One region of the Diaphorobacter sp. genome, then DNA from elsewhere that is predicted to be linked to it. Evidence: predicted binding sites of a transcription regulator. Region 1 holds the regulator's gene; each other region holds the start of a gene.
What was found. The regulator sigma-54, encoded in region 1, starts transcription at its own class of promoters, with help from an activator protein. The targets are predictions, from matches to a motif close to TGGCANGNAANCTGCTTT.

Region 1 (5,293 bases):
GATGCTGCAGCTGGCCAAGTACCCCGAGATGCTCGCGGCTGCGGCCGCAGGCAACGCGCCGCACGACGTCACTTTCTACCTGCGCGACCTGGCAGCCAGCTATCACAGCTACTACGACGCCGAGCGCATCCTGGTGGACGACGAGGCCGTCAAGCTCGCACGCCTGGCGCTCGTCGCCGCCACCGCCCAGGTGTTGCACAATGGTCTGGCGGTGCTGGGCGTGTCTGCGCCAGCCAGAATGTAAGCAAGCACTGATATGAAAAAACAGCAACGCGGCGGCACCATCGTTGGCTTCATCCTCGGGATCATTGTGGGCCTGGGGTGCGCGCTGGCCGTGGCCGTCTATGTGACCAAGGTTCCGGTGCCCTTCTTGAGCAAGCCCACCTTGCGCTCTACCGACCAGGACGAGGCGCAGCGCAACAAAAACTGGGACCCCAACGCCCCTCTGTACGGCAAAACCCCGGTAAAACCCGTGGCGCAGCCCGCTGATGCGCCCGCTGCCGATGCGCCTGCAGTGTCCGCTCCTGCTGCGCAGCAGGCGGCCTCGGCTGCGGCGGTTGCACCCACGGCGCGGGCTTCGGCCGCACGGCCGGCCCCGGCGTCGGCCGACCCGCTGGGCGATCTGGCGCGCGCCAGGGCCAATGCCGCGCCACCGGTGGGCGCAGACCCGTTTGAATACTTCGTGCAGGCCGGCGCGTTTCGCACGCAGCAAGATGCCGACGCGCAGCGCGCCAAGCTGGCCATGCTGGGCTGGGAGGCCCGCGTGAGCGAGCGCGAGCAAAACGGCCGCACGGTGTTTCGCGTGCGCGTAGGCCCGTTTGCCAAGCGCGACGATGCAGAATCGCTGAAGGAAAAACTCGACGGCGCCGGCCTGGATTCCGCACTGGTGCGCGTGCAGCGCTGAACTTTTGCCACCTGGCCACGCTCACAACCATCTCCATCGTCACCCAAGCCATACCCACCTATGAAACGCCGTGAGTTTTCCCTCTCCGCCGCATCGGCGGCCACCGCCGCCACGCTGGGCCTGCCCCTTGCCACACCCGCCTTGGCGCAGCCGCGCCAGTTCAAGGAAGGCAAGGACTACGCCAAGCTGAGCAAGCCCGCAGCCTCTGAAGCGCCCGCCGGCAAGATCGATGTGATCGAGTTCTTCTGGTACAGCTGCCCGCACTGCAATACCTTCGAGCCCAGCTTTGAAGCGTGGAGCAAGGCCGCGCCCAAGGATCTGCACATCCGCCGCGTGCCGGTGGCCTTCAACTCCAGTTTTGTGCCGCAGCAAAAGCTGTACTACACGCTGGAAGGCATGGGCAAGCTGCCCGAGCTGCACGCCCGGGTGTTCCGCGCTGTGCATGTGGAGCGCCAGCCGCTCAACAAAGACGAGCTGATCTTTGACTGGGTGGCCAAGCAAGGCGTGGACGTGGCCAAGTTCAAGGAGGTCTATGCCTCCTTCACCGTGGCTAACCAGGTGCGCAAGGCCTCGCAACTGCAAGAGGCCTACCAGGTGGAGGGTGTGCCCTCGATGGGCGTGGCGGGCCGCTACTACACCGACGGCACTATGGCCGGCAGCATGCAAAGCGTGCTGCAGGTGGTGGAATACCTGGCCGGGCTGGCGCGCAAGGGCTGACGGGGCCTCTGGCTTTCCCATTCAAGACGCGCCCCAGTGGCGCGTTTTTTGTTGTGATTTGCCGCATCCGGCGTGCCCGCCAGCGGATCGCTAAAACTGCTGCTTGCTTTTCCAGCGCGTCAGTACAATGCCCGCAAGAATCGTGCCCTATGAATACCCGCCTGCCCACCCTCTCAATGCGTAAAGCTTTGGCCCTGGCCTTGACCCTTGCGCTGGCCTTTGCGCCCGGCGCACATGCTGAAAAAGCCGACCGCGGTAAGCCCATGAACATCGAGGCCGATGCGCTGCGCCATGACGAGCTCAAGCAGACCAGCGTTTTCACCGGCCGCGTGGTCATGACCAAGGGCACCATCGTGCTGCGCGGCGCGCAGCTGGAGGTGCGCCAGGATGCCGACGGCTTTCAGTACGGCGTGGTGACGGCCGAGGCGGGCAAGCGTGCCTTCTTCCGGCAAAAGCGCGATACGCCGCCGGGCGCGCCCGATGAATTCGTCGAGGGCGAGGGCGAGGTCATCGAATACGACGGGCGCGCCGACAACGTAAAGCTCATCCGCCGCGCCGAGCTGCGCCGCTATCGCGAGGCCACGCTGACCGACGAGCTGACCGGCGCGCTCATCGTCTATAACAACCTTACCGACGTGTTCACGGTGGACGGGCAGAAAACCGCGCCCGCCGGCACCGCCGCGGGCACGCCTGGCGGGCGGGTGCGCGCCGTGCTCGCGCCCAAGGAGCCCGCACCGGGCGCTGCAACGCCGCCTGCGCGTACCGAGCCGCCGGTGCTGCGCGCCAGCCCCCGCCTGGACGGCGCCAAGTGAGCGCGGCCGTGAGCGAAGTCCGCGCCCCTTCAGCGTCCACGGCAACCCCTGCCGGCCAAGCGCCTGCGCCGGCAACCAGCCGCCTGCAGGCGCTGCACCTGCAAAAGTCCTACGGCAGCCGCAAGGTGGTCAAGGACGTGTCGCTGTCCGTGCAAAAAGGCGAGGTGGTCGGCTTGCTGGGCCCCAACGGCGCAGGCAAGACCACGTCGTTTTACATGATCGTGGGCCTGGTGCCCTGCGACGGCGGGCAGATCAGCATCGATGGGCAGGACGTGACCAACATGCCCATCCACCGGCGCTCGCGCCTGGGGCTGTCGTATCTGCCGCAAGAGGCATCCATCTTCCGCAAGCTCAACGTCGAGGACAACGTGCGCGCGGTGCTGGAGTTGCAGACCGACCAGGCCGGCCAGACGCTGCCGCGCGCCGAAGTGGAGCGCCGCCTCACCGCGCTGCTGCAGGAGCTGCGCGTGGATCACCTGCGCAAGTCACCCGCGCTGGCACTGTCGGGCGGCGAGCGCCGGCGCGTGGAGATTGCCCGCGCGCTGGCCACGCAGCCGCGCTTCATCCTGCTGGACGAGCCTTTTGCCGGCATCGACCCGATCGCGGTGATCGAGATCCAGCGCATCATCGGTTTTTTGAAAGAGCGCGGCATCGGTGTCTTGATCACCGACCACAACGTGCGCGAAACGCTGGGCATCTGCGACCACGCCTTCATCATCAGCGATGGCCAGGTGCTGGCGCGGGGCACGCCGTCGGACATTGTGGACAACGCGGAAGTGCGCCGGGTCTATCTGGGCGAGCACTTCCGCATGTGAAGGCCGCAAGTGAAGCCCATGGGCCGCAGCAACCGCAGTGACCCGGCGACGGGCGCGCAGCCATGAAGCCCGGCCTGTCCCTGCGCGTCTCGCAGCACCTGGCGCTCACGCCGCAGCTGCAGCAGTCCATTCGCCTGTTGCAACTGTCCACGCTGGAGCTGTCGCAGGAAGTCGAGCAGATGCTCGACGACAACCCCTTTCTGGAGCGCGCGCTCGATGAGGCACCGCGCGAAGAGTTCGGCCTGCCGCAGTCCGACACGCCCGTGAGCGAGGATGACCGCCAGTCCGAAGATGCTACATATTCAATAGCTGGTAGCGCTGACAAGACAAGCGCTGAAGGCCAAAATGATGCTGAACCCGCAGCCCCCGACGCCGCTGACGCCATGGCCGACGAGCCCGCAGACTGGGAAGGCGACGGCGCCCTGGACATGGCGCCCGACGACGCCGAATGGGGCGGCGATGCCCCCACGCGCAACGGCGCCAGCGCTGCAGACGGCGACGAGGCCGACGCCGCAGATTTTGCCCACGGCCACGAGACGCTCACCGCCCACCTGCACCGCCAGGCGCTGTCGCTGCGCCTGTCCGAGCTGGACATGGCGGCGCTGCGCTTTCTCATCGAATCCCTCAACGACGACGGCTACCTGGACGAGCCGCTCGAATCCCTGGCCGCCAGCCTGGCGGGCAGCGACGACCCCGGGCAGCTCGATGAACTGGTGCACCGCTTCACGGTGGCGCTGCGCCTTTTGCAAAGCCTGGAGCCCGCCGGCGTGGGCGCGCGCAGCCTGGCCGAATGCCTGACGCTGCAGCTGCACGCCATGGACCAGGACGAGCAGGGCGACCCGCAGGTCGTCCGGGCCGCGCTGGCCATCTGCCGCCAGCCGCTGGACCTGCTGGCCAGGCGCGACGTGCGCCGTCTGTCGCAGGCCTGCGGCTGCGGCGAAGACTGCACCCGCGCCGCCATGGCGCTGATCGCCCGGCTGGAGCCGCGCCCCGGCCGGCGCTTTGCCGATGTGGACCGCCACATCATCGTGCCCGACGTGATCGTCAAAAAGACCGGCCGCGGCGCGCAGCAAAGCTTCAGCGTGCAGCTCAACCCCGACGTGATGCCGCGCCTGCGCGTGCACGACGTGTACGCCAGCGCCCTGCGCGGTGGCCGGGGCGAAGGCCACCAGGCGCTGCAGCAGCGCCTGCAGGAGGCGCGCTGGTTCATCAAGAACATCCAGCAGCGGTTTGACACCATCTTGCGCGTGTCGCGCGCCATCGTTGAGCGGCAGAAAAACTTCTTCACCCACGGCGAGCTGGCCATGCGCCCGCTGGTGCTGCGCGACATTGCCGACGAGCTGGGCCTGCACGAGTCCACCATCAGCCGCGTGACCACCGCCAAATACATGGCCACGCCCCAGGGCACGTACGAGCTGAAATACTTCTTCGGCTCGGGCCTGGGCACCGAGACGGGCGGCAATGCCTCCAGCACGGCGGTGCGCGCGCTGATCAAGCAGCTGGTCACCGCCGAAGACCCGCACAAGCCGCTGTCGGACAGCCAGATCGCCGAGATGCTCAAGGAGCAAGGCATCGAGTGCGCGCGCCGCACCGTGGCCAAATACCGCGAGGCGCTCAAGATCGCCCCGGCCAACCTGCGCAAAGCCCTCTAAAAAAGTAGCAAAAAACCCATGGCACGCATTGTTTTCGATCTTCCCGCCCATTTCGGCTTCAGCACCGAGCTGCAGGTGTACATCAGCCACGTCAACCAGGGCGGTCACCTGGACAACGCGCAGCTGCTCAGCCTGGTGTCCGAGGCGCGGGTGCGCTTTTTCAAGTCGCTGGGCTACACCGAGGCCGACGTGGCCGGCCTGGCCACCGTGGTCGGCGACATGCTGGCGCAGTACAAGTCCGAGGCCTTTCACGGCGAGACGCTGCGCGTGCAGATGACGCCGCAGGACTTCAACCGCTACGGCTTCGACCTGGTGTTTTGCCTGACCGAAAAAACCCAGGGCCGCGAAGTGGCGCGCGGCAAGACCGGCATCGTCTTTATCGACCGCGCGGCG
Region 2 (5,293 bases), on a different contig from region 1:
CGACAGGCGCCACAGCGCATGGTCCGGCGCCCGCGCGGTGAACCAGGGCAGGCGCTGGTCGCGGCAGGCATTCCAGTCGCCCGGCACGCCGGGGCCTTGCTGCAGCGCGCCGCCCATGCTGCGGCAGGCCGCCTGCACCGCAGCCCGGGCGCCGCGCAGGCGCACGTACAGCCGGCCCTGGCCGTCATCCTCCACCCAGCAGCTGGCGTTGAGCGGCAGCGGCTGGCCGCCCCAGGCGTGCAGGCGGCGCAGCGCCTCGGCCTGGTCGCAGTCAAAGCGCAGCGTGGCCTCGGCCGGCGGCACCGGCAGCACCTTGAGGCTGACCTCGGTGATCACGCCCAGCTGCCCCCAGGCCCCGGCCATGAGGCGCGGGACGTCATAGCCCGCCACGTTCTTCATCACCTGGCCGCCAAAGCGCAGCAATTCGCCGCGGCCGTTGATGATCTGCACGCCCAGCACGTAGTCGCGCACCGCGCCCGCGCTGGCGCGCGCCGGGCCCGACAGGCCGGCCGCCACCATGCCGCCCACGGTGCCGCCCGCGCTGCCAAGGCCCGCAAAGCGCGGCGGCTCGAATGGCAGGCTCTGGCCATGCTGCGCCAGCAGCGCCTCCAGCTCGGCCAGCGGCGTGCCGGCGCGCGCGGTCACCACCAGCTCGCTGGGCTCGTAGCTCACGATGCCAGCCAGCGGCCGCATGTCCAGCGGCTCGCCCGCGTGCTGCGGCGCGCCGGGGCCGAAAAAATCCTTGGTGCCGCCGCCGCAGATGCGCAGCGCGGTGCCGCGGTCGGCACAGCCGCGCACGCGGTCGATGATCTGGCGAAGGGTGGCGTCCATGCGGTGGATGGTACTGCCCTGCCCTCCCCGCGCAGGGGGCGTTCTGCAGACACGGGCGGCAGGCCCGCGCGACAAAAGGGCCCGCCCCGTTTGCAACCGGGCGGGCCCCTTGCCGGGAATGGTCAAAGTACCCAGCGCGATGGCACTCAGCGGTGGTACGCCGTCTCGCCGTGCGAGCTGATGTCCAGGCCCTGGCGCTCGTCTTCCTCGGCCACGCGCAGGCCCACCAGCAGGTCGGCCGCCTTGTAGGCCAGGAAGGACACCACGCCCGACCACACGATGGTGAACAGCACGCTCTTGACCTGCACCCACACCTGCGCGCCCATGCTGAAGGTGTCGGGCGTCAGGCCACCGGTGCCGCCCAGGCCCTGCGCGGCAAACACCCCGGTGAGGATGGCGCCCACGATGCCGCCCACGCCATGCACGCCGAACACGTCAAAGGCGTCGTCCACGTTGAGCATCTTCTTCAGGCCGCCCACGCCCCACAGGCAGACCAGGCCGGCGATCAGGCCGATGACGATGGAGCCCATGGGCCCCACGAAGCCCGCGGCCGGGGTGACTGCCACCAGGCCGGCTACCGCGCCCGAGGCCGCGCCCAGCATCGATGCCTTGCCCTTGTGCAGCGCCTCGCCCGCAATCCACGACAGCGTGGCGGCCGAGGTGGCCAGCACGGTGTTCACAAAGGCCAGACCGGCGGCGGCGTTGGCGGCGCCGGCAGAGCCCGCGTTGAAGCCGAACCAGCCCACCCACAGCAGCGAGGCACCCACCATGGTCAGCGTGAGCGAGTGCGGCGTGAACGCCTCGCGCCCGAAGCCGATGCGCTTGCCCACCATGTAGGCGCCCACCAGGCCGGCAATACCCGCATTGATGTGCACCACGGTGCCGCCCGCGAAATCCAGCGCGCCATCCTGCGCCAGCAGCCCGCCGCCCCACACGATGTGCGCCATGGGCACATAGCTGAAGCTGAACCACAGCAGCGCAAAGATGAGCACCGCGGCAAACTTGATGCGCTCGGCGAACGAGCCCACGACCAGCGCCACCGTGATGGCCGCAAACGTGCCCTGGAAGGCGACGAACACGTACTCGGGGATGGTCGCCAGCGCGCCGAAGGTCTCCTGGGTCACGCCCTTCAGGAACAGCTTGGACAGGTCGCCCACCCACTTGCCTTCGCCCGCAAACGCCAGGCTGTAGCCGTAGATGGCCCACAGCAGTGACACCAGCGCAAAGACCACAAACACCTGCATCAGCACTGACAGCATGTTCTTGCTGCGGCCCAGGCCGCCGTAGAACAGCGCCAGACCCGGGATGATCATCAGGATGACGAGCAGCGTGGAGGTCAGCATCCAGGCGGTGTCGCCGGAGTCGATCCTGGGCGCGGGCGGCTCGGCGACAGGCGCAGGCAAGGGCGCTTCGGCGGGCGCCGGTGCGGCGGCCATGGCAGCGGCGGGCGCGGGCTCTGCCGCAGCCGATACCGATGCCGCCACGTCAGGCGCGGAGGCCGGGGCCTGGGCCAGTGCCAGCGGCCCGCCGGACAACAGACTGAGCCCCAACAGAAGGGAAGCCAACAGTTTTTTCATGGTGTTTCTCCTTGACGGGTGGGGGGTTACAGGGCGTCCTGGCCGGTCTCGCCGGTGCGGATGCGCACCACCTGCTCCAGATGCGACACGAAAATCTTGCCGTCGCCGATCTTGCCGGTGCGCGCCGCGCCTTCGATGGCCTCGATGACGCGATCCACCAGCTCGTCGGCCACGGCGGCCTCGATCTTCACCTTGGGCAGAAAGTCCACGACGTACTCGGCGCCGCGGTACAGCTCGGTGTGGCCCTTCTGGCGGCCAAAGCCTTTCACCTCGGAGACGGTGATGCCCTGCACGCCGATGTCCGACAGCGCCTCGCGCACCTCGTCGAGCTTGAAGGGTTTGATGATGGCGGTGACCATTTTCATGATGGGCTCCTCGGATCAGTTCACATCGTTTTGGTAAGGGCGACGATCACGCGGGCCTTGTTGGCGTCGCCAAAAAAGCCTTTCTTGTTGGCGCCCGCGACGGCGGCAGACAGCGACAGGCCGTCGCCCAGGTCATAGGCGCCGCCCAGGCTGTAGTCCACATAGTTGGGCACGCCCAGATCCTTGATGTCGCCAGAAAAGCGCGTGTAGCCCACGGCGGCCTTGAGCGTGATGCTGGGCGCCACCTCCTGGGCAAACGCCAGGTTCAGGTAGCCGGTGTTGCGCCCGCGGTTGCTGGAGGTCTTGGCGCCTGCCCAGCCGAAGTAGTCCTTGGACACCGTGTGCGAATACTTGGCCGTCAGCGGCCCCCAGGTGGCCGCGCCATACAGCTCGGTGGTGTTGCCGCTGGTGTTGCCGGGATAGACGTAGGTCAGCGCGCCCACGTCCATGTCCAGCCCACCGGCCTTGAACTTGTAGCCGCCGTAGAAGTCGGCCTCGATCGCGTTGCCCGGCAGCCAGTCCACGCTGGAGTTCCAGTTGCCCAGGTAAAAGCCCGTGCCTTCAAAGCTGTAGTCAAAACCGCCCTGAATGGCCGGGCTGAAGCCCTTGATGCGGTTCACGTCCTGGTCCTGGCCACGAAACTTGTAGTTGCTGGTCAGCGACACATTCGCGCTGAGCTGGGCACTGGCCAGTCCAGGCACTGCAGCGGCGAGGGCGACCGCGGCAAGGCGCAGGGTCATGGACTTGTGGATAGAGCGGTTCATGGTTCCTCCGGTGGGGTTGCGTGATGGATGACAAGCGGTCTGATGCACAGACCGTGCCAGCACCGCCGCGCCCCCGCCCAGGCGCCGGCGGTGCACCACCAAGGTACATTTGGCAGCAACTGTGCGGCCATCGGGCCCGCCAGCGGCGGCGGCGCGCACCAGCCTGGTGCCAAAACGCTGCGCCAGCGGCCCGGCGCACCGCCATGACACATCCGCCCCGGAAAGAACCGTCACCATGAGTCTTGCTTTGGTGCAAAGCCGCGCCCTGCTGGGCCTGCAGGCGCCCGCCGTCACCGTCGAAGTGCATCTGGCCAACGGACTGCCCAGCTTTGTGCTGGTGGGCCTGGCCGACGTGGAGGTGAAAGAGGCGCGCGAGCGCGTGCGCTCGGCGCTGCAAAACGCGGGGCTGGAGTTTCCGGCCAACAAGAAGATCACCGTCAACCTGGCGCCGGCCGACCTGCCCAAGGATTCGGGCCGCTTTGACCTGCCGATTGCCCTGGGCATCCTGGCGGCCAGCGGGCAGATCGACGCGGCCCGGCTGGCGGGCTGGGAATTTGCGGGCGAGCTGTCGCTGTCGGGCCAGCTGCGCCCGGTGCGCGGCGCGCTGGCCACCAGCCTGGCGCTGCGCGCGCTGAACCAGCCCGTGCGCATGGTGCTGCCGCCGGGCAGCGCCGAAGAGGCCGCCCTGGTGCCCGGCACCGAGATCTACCGCGCCCGCCACCTGCTGGACGTGGTGCGCCAGTTTCTGCCCGCCGCCGCGCACGCACCCGAGCCCGATGACGACGGCGGCTGGCAGCGCCTGCAGCCCACGCCGCCGCAGCCCGCCACCGGCGGCCCCGACCTGGCCGACGTGAAGGGCCAGGCCGCCGCCAGGCGCGCGCTGGAGATCGCCGCCGCGGGCGGCCACGGGCTGCTGCTGGTGGGGCCGCCGGGCTCGGGCAAGTCGATGCTGGCGCAGCGCTTTGCCGGCCTGCTGCCGCCGATGCAGGTGGAGCAGGCGCTGGAGAGCGCGGCCATCGCCAGCCTGGCCGGGCGCTTCAGCCCCGCGCAGTGGATGCAGCGCACCACCGCCAGCCCGCACCACAGTTGCAGCGCGGTGGCGCTGGTCGGCGGTGGATCGCCGCCACGGCCCGGCGAGATATCGCTGGCCCACGAAGGCGTTTTGTTCCTGGACGAATTCCCCGAATTTGCCCGCAGCGCGCTGGAGGCGCTGCGCGAGCCGCTGGAGAGCGGACGCATCACCATCGCCCGCGCGGCGCAGCGCGCCGAGTTTCCGGCGCGCTTTCAGCTGGTGGCCGCCATGAACCCCTGCCCCTGCGGCTTTGCGGGGTCCAGCCAGCGCGCCTGCCGCTGCACGCCCGACCAGGTGGCGCGCTACCAGGGCAAGCTGTCGGGCCCGCTGCTGGACCGCATCGACCTGCATGTAGAAGTGCCCGCCCTGCCCGCCGACCAACTGCTGGGCGCGCCGCCCGGCGAGACCAGCAGCGCCGTGCGCGAGCGCGTGGCCGCCGCGCACCAGCGCGCCATGCAGCGCCAGGGCACGCCCAACCAGGCGCTGCACGGGCGCGAACTGGATCGCCTGGCCGCGCTGGACGACGCCGCCGCGCGCTTTTTGCAGGCGGCTGCCGCGCGGCTGGCCTGGTCGGCGCGCAGCACGCACCGCGCCCTGAAGGTGGCGCGTACCATTGCCGATCTGGCCGGCAGCGAAACCGTGGCCGTGGCCCATGTGGCCGAGGCGGTGCAGTACCGCCGCGTG
Region 3 (5,293 bases), on a different contig from region 1:
CAACCAGGGTGGTTATGGCGCCGGTCGAGTCGTATACCTGGGCTTCCAGTTCCAGATTCCAGTCCGGATTTGCGGGAACGTTGGGGGTGCTGGTGCTTTTCGCGCCGGTATAGAAGTTGATGATTTTGCTCTGGCCGGGCTGCAGGTTGTTCAGTTGGGCGCTCAGCACGGCGAAGCGGGCCGAGCCGTCGCGGTGCGATGAGATCTCGTCCGTTTGCAGCGGGATAACTGCGCCATCCACCTTGGCGACAAGGCCCTGGGTGCTGAATTGCCAGTCCCCCGCTTTGAATGGCTGCCCAAAGGTGACGGGCACGGACGATTGAACCTGCGAGCCGGTGGATGCGACTTCGACGCAAGTGATTGCATCCGCAGCGCAAGTGAAGGGCGCAGTGGAAACAGGGGTGGGCGCTGGAGCCACGGGCACAGTGGAAATCACGGTCGGAGTGGGCTCAGTGGGTGCGGGTTCCGTAGGAGCGGGTTCTGTGGGTGCCGGCTCTGTAGGGACGATGACCACAGGCTCGAACGTTGTTCCCTTGGGTGGTTTGCGGCCATTGGAGGTGGACTTTGCCTTTTCGACGATTTGTTCGCCGTCGCTGTTGCCGCCACCGCAGGCTGCCAAAGTGGCTGCGACCAAAAGGCATGACAACGACAGGTAATGTCTATTATCGAACATCTGGTGGGTGAGTGCCGAGGTTTTCATGGCAGTATTGGGTACTCAGTTTGAAAACAATTAAAAATTGGTTGGCATTGCCTCTACCGTTGCAGCGGTGACGCTTTCTAATCAAATTTGGGTAGGGGATGACCCTAGGCTAAAACGAATGACTAGCTAAGGTGCAGAGTGTTTAGGGCTTATAGCAATACTGACCACGTCTTTTGGTGAGATGAATTGTGCTGTGTGGGGTATTGTGGATACGTAACTGCATGTTGCTTCGTCAGTCATCGCGTATCACCAAGGTGAATGCAGTCTTTCTCGGATCGGTTGGATAAGCATATTTTTTACGATTGCAACGATTTAATACATTGACCTGGTGTTTTTCGGGAGTTTTGTGATGACGTTGAATGGCAATATGGATTTACATCGGGTTAATAGATTTTTCTGATTAAAAATAGAATATTCTTAGTTAAAAGGGATTGGGGTTGAAAAAGGGCCTGTGAGTATCTGGAGGCAGGCAGCGCGCGGTAACGATGCGCCAGGGGGGCTGTATCGGTTTTCCTGCGCTGCGCCCATCCCAAGGGTTCGAGCGGCTGCCTTACGCAAGTGCACCGGGCAAAGCGCAATCACAGCCGGCCCAGGCAAGTTCCGTTAAATCGTAAATACCAGACAAAATTTGATTTTTGTGCAGATAATTTTTACGGTAACGCCCGCACACGGGACGGAATTGACTGGTTAATCAGCAGTCCGTTCGCGGCGGTCGGCGTGGCCGGCGTTTTATGGAGGTTTCGTGCCTGACGAGGTCTTTCAGACAGAGGTTTGGTTTGCCAATTTGCTGGCGCACGGCTTGGTGCGTCGTCCTATTTGGCAAGGTGATTTGGCGGTGAGCTCACGCAGCGGTGATCTGGTGCACTTGCCGCTGATGCAAGAGTCTGCAAATGGCCCCTTGTGTGCCGTGAGTAACTACTACAGCGGCATTTATGGCCCGGTGGGCTCTGAGCGGGCGATTGAAAATATTGGCCCTGCAGATTGGCTGGCGGCAGCGCAGGGGTTGCGGCGATTGCCTCACGCCAGCGTGCTGCGTTTACAACCCCTGGATGCAGACAGCACCTGGCTGGCAGGGTGGCAGACAGGCCTGCGTGATGCAGGTTATTGGACCAGCCGATTTTTCTGTTTCGGTAATTGGCACCAGCCAGTGTCGGACAAGGGGTTTGAAGATTATTGGCAGCAGCGCCCTTCGGCCTTGCAGCACACCGTGGAGCGAGCACGCAAGCGGCTGAGCCGGGCGGGAGACTGGCGCATTGACATCCAGGCCGATGAATCACCCGGGCTGCAAGCCTGCCTGGCCGCTTACCTGGCGGTGTATGCCCAAAGCTGGAAGCAAGCTGAACCTTGTCCGCACTTCATGCCAGCCCTGATGCATATGGCGGCGCAACGGGGCTGGCTGCGGCTGGGCGTGTTGTGGCTGGGCCAGCAGCCACTGGCAGCCCAGGTCTGGCTGGTGTGTGATGGCAAGGCCAGCATTTACAAACTAGCCTATGTAAAGGGGCACGAAAAGCTGTCTGCCGGATCGGTGCTGACCGCGGCCTTGATGCAGCACGTCATGGACGTGGATCGGGTACGAGAAGTGGACTATCTCAGCGGCGACGACGCCTACAAGCGCGATTGGATGGCTTTGCGGCGCGAGCGGGTGGGACTATTGGCATTTGACCCGCGCCGCGTCTCGGGCTTGCTGGCGGCAAGCCGACATTTTGCGGGGCGGTTGCTGCGCGCGCCGGCAGGCCCGCAAACCGGCACCTGACAGACAAAAAAAGGGTGGCCCAAGCCACCCCTCTTATTCGCGTCATCACTAACCGGCAATGCGGCTTACTGCCTGTTCTTTTGCCTGCGCCGTGACGCCAGTGCCAGGCCAGACAGGCCCAGACCCAACAGCGCCAGCGATCCAGGTTCGGGCACCTTGGTCACCGATTCAACGTAAACCACCATGTCGTTGTAGTCCCGATCCGAGCCGGCGGACAAGGATGCGTCTTCCCAGGCCAGCAGATAGCTGGACGGGCCCCATGCGCTGGGCAGGCGGTTGGGGAACGCCACGATGTCGCCATCGCCGCGATAACTCACCATCTGCTCGTTTCCGCCGTTCAGGTCGGCCTGCGAAAAGAATGTGCCGCCAGGCCCGCTCAGGTAGTAGCCGAACGTGGCGGACGTGAACGATGCCATACCCAGCAGGCCCGGGTTGGTGAGGTCGATCGCCATGAACAGATTGGAGCTGTTGACCGTGATAGCCACCTGATTGCCGCTGCTGGCGGCGCCCGAGAACAGCTGCAACCGGGCTGCCGTGTTGTAGGGGTCGTAAATGCCGAACGTATTGGCACTGGCACCACCACTGATCTCCAAAATCATGGTGGCAGCGGATACGCCGGAAGCCTCGACCTGGAAAAGCTCTGCGAATGCCTGGGCTGCGTTCACATCAGGCGCTGCGGCCAGGGGCGTGCCTGCCGCCTGGTAGGCGTTGTTGATGATGGTCTGCAGCGGTGTCTCGGGCCCGGGCAACACGGTGGCGGCATAAGAAGCGCCAGACAGGCCAAGCAGTGCGGAGGCGAACAGGGTGGTCAGAGTCTTCATGATGGGCTTTTCTTTCTGGTGGCAGGCCACCGGATAGTGGGCATGGCTTGGTCAAGCAGTTTGCATGCCAGCTAATGAAAACAATGACTTGCAAATTTTTGTCTGGCTAAGTGTTAAAGAAACTGACGTTTGACAGCCGTGTTGTCAGCAGTGTTACCAGCGGTCACCCGGGGCCTGGCTGCTGGATGCAATGCTGCTCCCCTTGCCGCGAAAAAGCTGCGCCCGACGTGACATCCGGGATTCAAGGCGAAAACTGCAGTCAGCTGCCAGCGCCAGCGCCGGCGTCAGGCGGCTGGGGGCAGGGCGCAGGCTGGGCCTGCTCCATGCCGGCTAGCCAGGCCAGGGTCAGCTCCTGCACCTGCAGCTGGTTCGCTGGACGCGAGCAGGTGTGATCGCCCCCGGCGATGTCATGACGGCGGACGCCCGGGTGCAGCAGGGCATGGCGCCAGTCGGGGTGTGTGGCGGCGTACTCCAGAAACTCCCGAGCCGTCAGGTCGTGCTCGCTCAAAATCAGCATGATTTTGCCTTCCAGCCCTTGCCAGCCTTGCGCCATGCGCTCCTGAAATGAACTCGTTTGCGCCGCCGGTTGCCGCATCGCGCGCAGGTTGTGCCAGATGCCGCGCAGCGCTGCCCAGCCTATGCCGCCCGCGGCCAGTTTGCGCCAGAAGTCGCGATCCAGCAGGCGCTGGCGGTAGTAATGCCTGACGTGCGTGCGTGCCAGGCTGGCCTCGGACCGAACCCAGGGGTTGAGCAGCGCAAGGCCGCATACGCGTGCATCCTGCGTGGCTTGCATGTACAGCAGGCTGGCCGATGCCCCGTCGCACAGCCCCCAAAGCACCGTGCGCCCAACGGCGGCTGACTGCAGCAGCGCATCCACCGCCGCCGCAATGTGGGGGGCGGTGCGGTCAAACGGCACGGGCGCGCCGGGGCTGTCGCCCATGCCCGGCAGGTCAAAACGCAGCACCGGGTAGCCTGCCGCAGCCAGTCGGCGCGCCAATTGCACAAACTGCCGGTGGCTGCCCACGCGGTACTGGGCGCCGCCCACCACCACCACCACGCCAACGCCGCGCCCCGCCATGCCCGGCGCAGGCAGGGTGAGGATGCCCAGCATGTCAAAACCCTGGCCGTCGTCGTTGCCGGCGTCATTGCCACGGATCTGGACGGCGCGTTCCACCACCGCTGGCGTTTGCAGGGTTTGCTGTGCGGTGTTCATGGCATGGGCGGGCAGTCCAGCGCAGCCAGGGTGGCGTGCATCAGGCCGGGCGCCTCGTCAGTGTTTACGGTCTGCCAAAAGGATGGGCCCGCAACCGCCTGCGCCTGCACCTGCCAGCCTGCCGCACGCCAGGCGCTGATCTGCCTGTCTGTGGCGGGGCTGAGTGTGGCGGTCGGCGGCGGCGACACTTCCAGCCACACCAGCCGCCCGGCGCGCAGCGATGCGGGGCTGGGCATGCGCGCATCGTCCAGCCCCTGGGCCAGGCGGGGGCTCAAGACATAGCCGGCAATCTCGACGGCCTGGCCCTGGGCCAGCGCCTGCGATGGCTGTACCTGGTCCGCGTGACTGTTGCCCAGCCACTGGCTGGCCGCGTGCAGGCGCAAAAACTGCTGCAGCATCTGCCGGCCGCCGGTGACGGGCTGCCAAAGCAGCAGGTGGACGGGCTCGCCATCGCCGCCCTGCAATGGCACTGCCAAATGCGCCGCCAACTGCGCCGCCAACTGCGCCGCCAACAGGGCGCCCGATCGCAGCCCCCACAGCCACAGCGGGCCGCAGCATTGCGCGGACAGCCAGTGCAGGGCCTGCTGCGCGTCTTGCAGCCAGTCGGCCCAGCTGGCGTCGGCAAAGTGGCCGCTGCTGTCGCCGCAACCCAGCAGGTCGATCTGCAGCACGCCAAACCCGGCCTGCGCCAGCGCCCGCGCCTGCGCCGCCACCACGCGTCGGCTGGCGTTCAGCTCTTCGGCAAAGGGATGCAGGTAGAGCACGCGCCCCCGAGGTGCAATGCCCTGCGGCGGGTGGTAGAGGCA
Region 4 (5,293 bases), on a different contig from region 1:
TTGGCGCCCCCCACACCGACCGCACATGCAGCGGCCCCACACATATCTTCAACCTGGGCCACGGCATCAGCCAGTTCACCCCGCCCGAGCATGTGGCCGCGCTGGTGGAGACGGTACATGGTTACTCGCGCAGCCTGCGGCTGCGGTAAACCCTGGCAAGCCGCAACTTGACTTATGCACACTTTTGACCATGGCGCTCTGCGGCGTTCATGCGACTGTCGCCTGCCATGCAGGGCGGGCGGCAATCATCAAAACGGCGTAAGTTGTTGATTTATTTAGACCGGGTGGTGATGCCGTTTTTGTGGGCAGACTAAGCAAAGCACGGTGCGACAAGGCTTTACGCAGGAGCCTCAGGGGATATCAACAAAGTTATCCACAGAAAACCTGAACTTCTCCTGAATCACCAGACAAATCAAGCACTTGCCGCATGTTTTGCATCAGAAGTCACGCATCCGGCATTGCCCTACCACATTTTTTACGTGTTTCAGGCTATTGACAGCGCAGTTGTACACATGTTTGACGCTTCAATGACAGCACCCATCAGGCACGAACTGCGCCTACACCATCTAGCGCACGGCAGCAAAGATCATTGATTCATAAGGAATTATTTCCGATTGATTTAGCCAATACGCTAGCACCACAGCACGCAGCCACGCGCTTTTCGGGGCGGGCGACAGCATCTGTCAACAAAGTTATCCACAGAAGCGGCCATTGCCTGGGGACAAGGCTGTGAAATGATCGCTGCTGCCTCCCCCCACTCGCCCGCCCGCTCCCCCCTTTGAGCCGTCTGCCCAGCCTCTCACCCATGTCCCCCACAGCCCCCGCAGCAGACCCCCACCCGTCTGACAGCTACCTGCTGCCGGTGGCGGTGAGCACGCCTGCGCACAGCGCGGTGGGCGACCTGCTGACCTACGCCAGCGCGCGCGCCCTGCCGCCGGGCACGCTGGTGCGCGTGCCGCTGGGCCGGCGCGAGGTGCTGGGCGTGGTCTGGGACGCCCCGCCCCAGCCCGCGCCCCTGCCTCCCGGCATGGCGGCGCGCCCCATTGCCAGCGTGCTGGACGGCATTGCGCCGCTGGACGCCGCCTGGCGCCGGCTGGTGGCCTTCACCGCGCGCTACTACCAGCGCGCGCTGGGCGAGGTGGCGCTGGCCGCACTGCCCCCGCAGCTGCGCGACCTGGCGCCCGAGCAGCTGGCACGCCGCCTGCGCCGCCCCACGCCGCCCGCGCACAGCCCCGATGGCACTTCACCATCCATAGCGCTTACCGCAGAGCAGACAAGCGCTGCAGCCCGTATTGGGGTTGAACGCGGCCCTTTTCTGCTGTTTGGCAGCACCGGCAGCGGCAAAACCGAGGTCTATCTGCACTGCGTGCAGCGCGCCCTGGCCGCCCACCCCGCCGCGCAGGCGCTGGTGATGGTGCCCGAGATCAACCTCACCCCGCAGCTGGAGGCGCGCTTTCGCCAGCGGTTTGCGCCCCAGTACGGCGACGCCGCCGTCGTCAGCATGCACAGCGGCATGACCCACCCCCAGCGCCTGAAAAGCTGGCTGGCCGCGCACACGGGCGCCGCGCGCATCGTGCTGGGCACGCGCATGGCGGTGTTTGCCAGCCTGCCGGGGCTGGCGCTGATCGTGGTGGATGAGGAGCATGACGCCAGCTACAAGCAGCAAGAGGGCGCCCGCTACTCTGCCCGTGACCTGGCGGTATGGCGCGGGCGCGAACAGGGCGCCAAGGTGATCCTGGGCAGCGCCACCCCGTCGCTGGAAAGCTGGCACGCCAGCATCCCCACGGCCGAAGGCGGCCCCGGGCGCTACCTGCGCCTGCACATGCCCAGCCGCATCGGCGCGGATGCGGGTGGAGGTACGACAGCGGACGACGGTGCGGGTTCGGGTGAGCGCACGGTAGCGCCGGTATTACTCCCTCTCCCCCTGGGAGAGGGCGGGGGTGAGGGCCTCCGGCCAGACCCAAGGCCTGCCGCCCATCAGGCTGACAAAGCCGGCCTGCCGCGCCTGCGCCTGGTGGACATGGGCCAGCAGCCACGCGGTGCTGTGTTCTCACCGCCGCTGCTGGCCGCCATCACCGAACGGGTGGAGCGCGGCGAGCAATGCCTGGTGCTGCTCAACCGCCGCGGCTATGCGCCCGTGCTGCACTGCCACGACTGCGGCTGGAAAAGCGACTGCCCGCACTGCAGCGCCCACCAGGTGTTCCACAAGATCGACCGCACGCTGCGCTGCCACCACTGCGGCGCGGCCCAGCGCGTGCCGCGCGCCTGCCCCGGCTGCGGCAACCCCGACATCCTGCCCCTGGGCCGCGGCACCGAGCAGCTGGAGGAACAACTGGCCGCCCTGCTGCGCAACGTGATCACGCCCGATCGCCGCGCCGCCCGCGTGGCGCGCATCGACGCCGACACCACCCGCGCCAAGGGCGCACTTGAGGAACAACTGGCCCAGGTGCACAGCGGCGAGGTGGACGTGCTGGTGGGCACGCAAATGGTGGCCAAGGGGCATGACTTCCGGCGCATCACCCTGGTGGCAGCGGTGCAGCCCGACGGGGCCTTGTTCAGCAGCGACTTTCGTGCGCCCGAGCGCCTGTTTGCCCTGCTGATGCAGGCCGCCGGCCGCGCCGGGCGCGACGCGCGCTACGTGGCCGCGCAGGGCAGCGCGCCCGAGATGTGGGTGCAAACCTGGCACCCCGACCACGCGGTCTATGCCGCGCTGCGCCGCCACGACTACCCCGCCTTTGCCGCGCGCCAGCTGGCCGAGCGCAAAGAAGCCGGCATGCCCCCGTTCACCCACCAGGCCCTGGTGCGCGCCGACGCCCGCGCGCAGGAAGCGGCCCAGGCCTTTTTGCAGGCGGCCTGCGACGCCGCGCGCGGCGCAAACCTGCCGGGGCTGGATCAAGTGTTCCTGTTTCCGCCCGTGCCGCTCACCATCCAGCGCGTGGCCAACGTGGAACGCGCCCAGATGCTGCTGGAAAGCGCGAGCCGCGCCGCGCTGCAGCGCTTTCTGGCGGCGTGGCAGCCGCTGCTGCACGCAGAGCGCCCACGCCATCGCGGCCTGGTGCGCTGGCTGGTGGACGTGGACCCGCAGGTGATCTGAGGTGGCTTGCGATGGTATGAGGTGATTTAGGGCTCCAACGCTTGCACATCAAGCGCTGACAGCTATCAAAAGCGAAGCAATCCGCAGCAACGGGGAAAATTGGAATCTGCCCCCATTGTTTTTGCTCAGCGCACTTTCGAGCGCCGCGCGGCAACGCCCAGGCCCGCCAGCGCCAGCCCCATCAAGCCCATCGTGCCAGGCTCGGGCACCTGGTTCTGGTTGGCCGACACATTCATCACATAGGCGCCGTTGCTACCCAGCGCGCTGCCGCTGACGGCAAAGTTGTTGCCAAAGCTGCAACTGAAGCGGCACACCCCGATGAAGTAGTCACCCGCAGCCACATTGAAGTTGAGGATGGCCGCATCGAGGATGAAACTGCCGTCGTAGCTGTAGTCGTCGTTTGCCGCCAGCAGCAGTCCTGCAGCGTTCCACAGGCCCACTTCCATGTCGGTCTGGTTGATGCTGTCGAAGTCGATCGTGACAGACCCGCCGGACGTGCCAAAAGTGTAGAAGTCATAGGCAGTCTGCAGCCCCGACCGCGTGACCTCGACGTGCGGCTGCGTGGTCGAGTTGGTCACCGTGGCAACAAAGTTGGTCGAAAAAAGGCTTGCGTCAAGGACTTGCGCAGTGGCAGCACTGCCCGCGCCGACAGACGCCACAGGCAAGGCATGGGCTGCAAACCCGGCCATACCGAGCGCAGCGGCAAGCGCAAATCTGGAAAACTGGGTCATGGGACTTCCTGGTGCTTGTTGAGATGAATGAGTGCCCGTGGATCGGTTCAGCACGGCGGCTGTGGGCACAGGCGCAATCAAGCACATTGCATGCCATACGGTCGCAGACTGGTTCGATTCGTTACAGATCAAACACTTGCAGGTATTGCAACAAGCCCCCACCCCGCCCAAAGAGGCACAGGTGTAAAGCGGATCGACACTGCGGCGACAGGAAACGGGAATCCGCCCCCATTGATACGACCCCATTCATGTGCTGGATTTTTCCCATAAGCCCTTGTCAACCGGGCGCCACCAGCTATCAAAAACAAAGCGCTCAGGTCATCAGCGCCACTGCGGCAGAGAAGCTCAAGAACGCCAGCGCCGTACTCACCAGAATGACGCGCGCCACGCGCCCGCCGTGGGCGCCGAAACGCTCGACCAGCAGCGCCACGTTGCTGGCGCTGGGCAGTGCGGCCAGCAGCACCAGCACGGTCAGGGTGAAAGGCGTGATCTGAAACCCCAGTGCGACGGCGGCACGCCCCACGCACCACACCAGCAGCGGGTGCGCGATGAGCTTGGCCAGCGCAATGGGCACGTACTGGCCGGGCGGCACGTATTCATGCTGGTTCATTTGCGACCGCGCCAGCACCGCGCCGATGGTGAACAGCGCCACGGGCGACGCCGCGCCCGCCAGCATGGCCAGGGTTTTGTCCACGGGTTCGGGCAGTTGCCACTGCAGGGCCGACGCCACGCCGCCCAACACGATGGACCAGGGCATGGGGTTGGCGGCCATGCCGCGCAGCGCGTTGCGCAGCGCCACGCCCACACCGTGGGCACCCCCGCCATCCGCGCCGTTGTCGCCCCCGCCGCCCAGGCGCGACAAGGCGATGCACAGCGATGTGGTGATGACCATGTCCACCGCCAGGGTCAGGATGACGGTGCCGGCGCTGTGCTCGCCCAGCAGCGCCACCAGCAGCGGCACGCCCATGAAGCCGGAGTTGGGAAAGGCGGCCACCAGCGCGCCAAAGGCCGCGTCGTTCCAGCCCCGGCGCCGCAGCGTCAGGGCCACCGTGCCCCCCACCATGATCAGCGCGCACAGCAGATAGACGCCCGCCGCAGCCGGGTCCAGCAGCTGGGCGATGGGCGTTTGCGCGCCAAAGCGGTACAGCATGGCGGGCAGCGCAAAGTACAGCACAAAGCTGTTCAGCCCGCCGATGGCGGCCACCGGCAGCGCCCCGGCGCGCGTGGCCAGGTAGCCGCACAGCACCAGGGCGAAGAAAGGAAAGGTGATCAGCAAGACGGACAGCACGGGCGCGATTGTGGCGCCCTCCGCAAGCACTGGGCCGCGTGGGTGGACGCCGGGCGGCGCCGGTATCATTGCGCGCTGTTTCCCGCAGCCTCTCATCGGCACTTTCTGCGGCACTTTCCGTCGCCCTCCGCGCAAACCCACCCCATGTCCGCAGGTCTCAACCTCGCCCAGCTCCAGGCA

Region 2: the regulator sigma-54 is predicted to act here: its motif matches at 3,579-3,596, upstream of AB7E35_RS04765 (TorF family putative porin).
Region 3: the regulator sigma-54 is predicted to act here: its motif matches at 3,327-3,344, upstream of AB7E35_RS06340 (DUF4114 domain-containing protein).
Region 4: the regulator sigma-54 is predicted to act here: its motif matches at 3,904-3,921, upstream of AB7E35_RS11750 (DVUA0089 family protein).

Annotation. Positions count from the first base shown of each region.
Region 1 covers NZ_JBFWLZ010000014.1:26,389-31,681, forward strand. Annotated here, with positions in the region: gene argS (arginine--tRNA ligase) at 1-244, shown strand, start outside; gene AB7E35_RS06980 (SPOR domain-containing protein) at 257-904, shown strand; gene AB7E35_RS06985 (thiol:disulfide interchange protein DsbA/DsbL) at 965-1,621, shown strand; gene lptA (lipopolysaccharide transport periplasmic protein LptA) at 1,771-2,433, shown strand; gene lptB (LPS export ABC transporter ATP-binding protein) at 2,517-3,248, shown strand; gene AB7E35_RS07000 (RNA polymerase factor sigma-54) at 3,311-4,900, shown strand; gene AB7E35_RS07005 (acyl-CoA thioesterase) at 4,919-5,293, shown strand, end outside.
Region 2 covers NZ_JBFWLZ010000008.1:43,774-49,066, reverse strand. Annotated here, with positions in the region: gene glcE (glycolate oxidase subunit GlcE) at 1-831, opposite strand, end outside; gene AB7E35_RS04775 (ammonium transporter) at 978-2,408, opposite strand; gene glnK (P-II family nitrogen regulator) at 2,435-2,773, opposite strand; gene AB7E35_RS04765 (TorF family putative porin) at 2,794-3,513, opposite strand; gene AB7E35_RS04760 (YifB family Mg chelatase-like AAA ATPase) at 3,773-5,293, shown strand, end outside.
Region 3 covers NZ_JBFWLZ010000012.1:38,032-43,324, reverse strand. Annotated here, with positions in the region: gene AB7E35_RS06350 (hypothetical protein) at 1-700, opposite strand, end outside; gene AB7E35_RS06345 (GNAT family N-acetyltransferase) at 1,908-2,453, shown strand; gene AB7E35_RS06340 (DUF4114 domain-containing protein) at 2,519-3,274, opposite strand; gene AB7E35_RS06335 (hydrolase 1, exosortase A system-associated) at 3,534-4,487, opposite strand; gene AB7E35_RS06330 (hydrolase 2, exosortase A system-associated) at 4,484-5,293, opposite strand, start outside.
Region 4 covers NZ_JBFWLZ010000035.1:17,224-22,516, forward strand. Annotated here, with positions in the region: gene hemE (uroporphyrinogen decarboxylase) at 1-149, shown strand, start outside; gene priA (replication restart helicase PriA) at 806-3,094, shown strand; gene AB7E35_RS11750 (DVUA0089 family protein) at 3,220-3,825, opposite strand; gene AB7E35_RS11755 (AEC family transporter) at 4,139-5,113, opposite strand; gene AB7E35_RS11760 (ATP-dependent helicase) at 5,258-5,293, shown strand, end outside.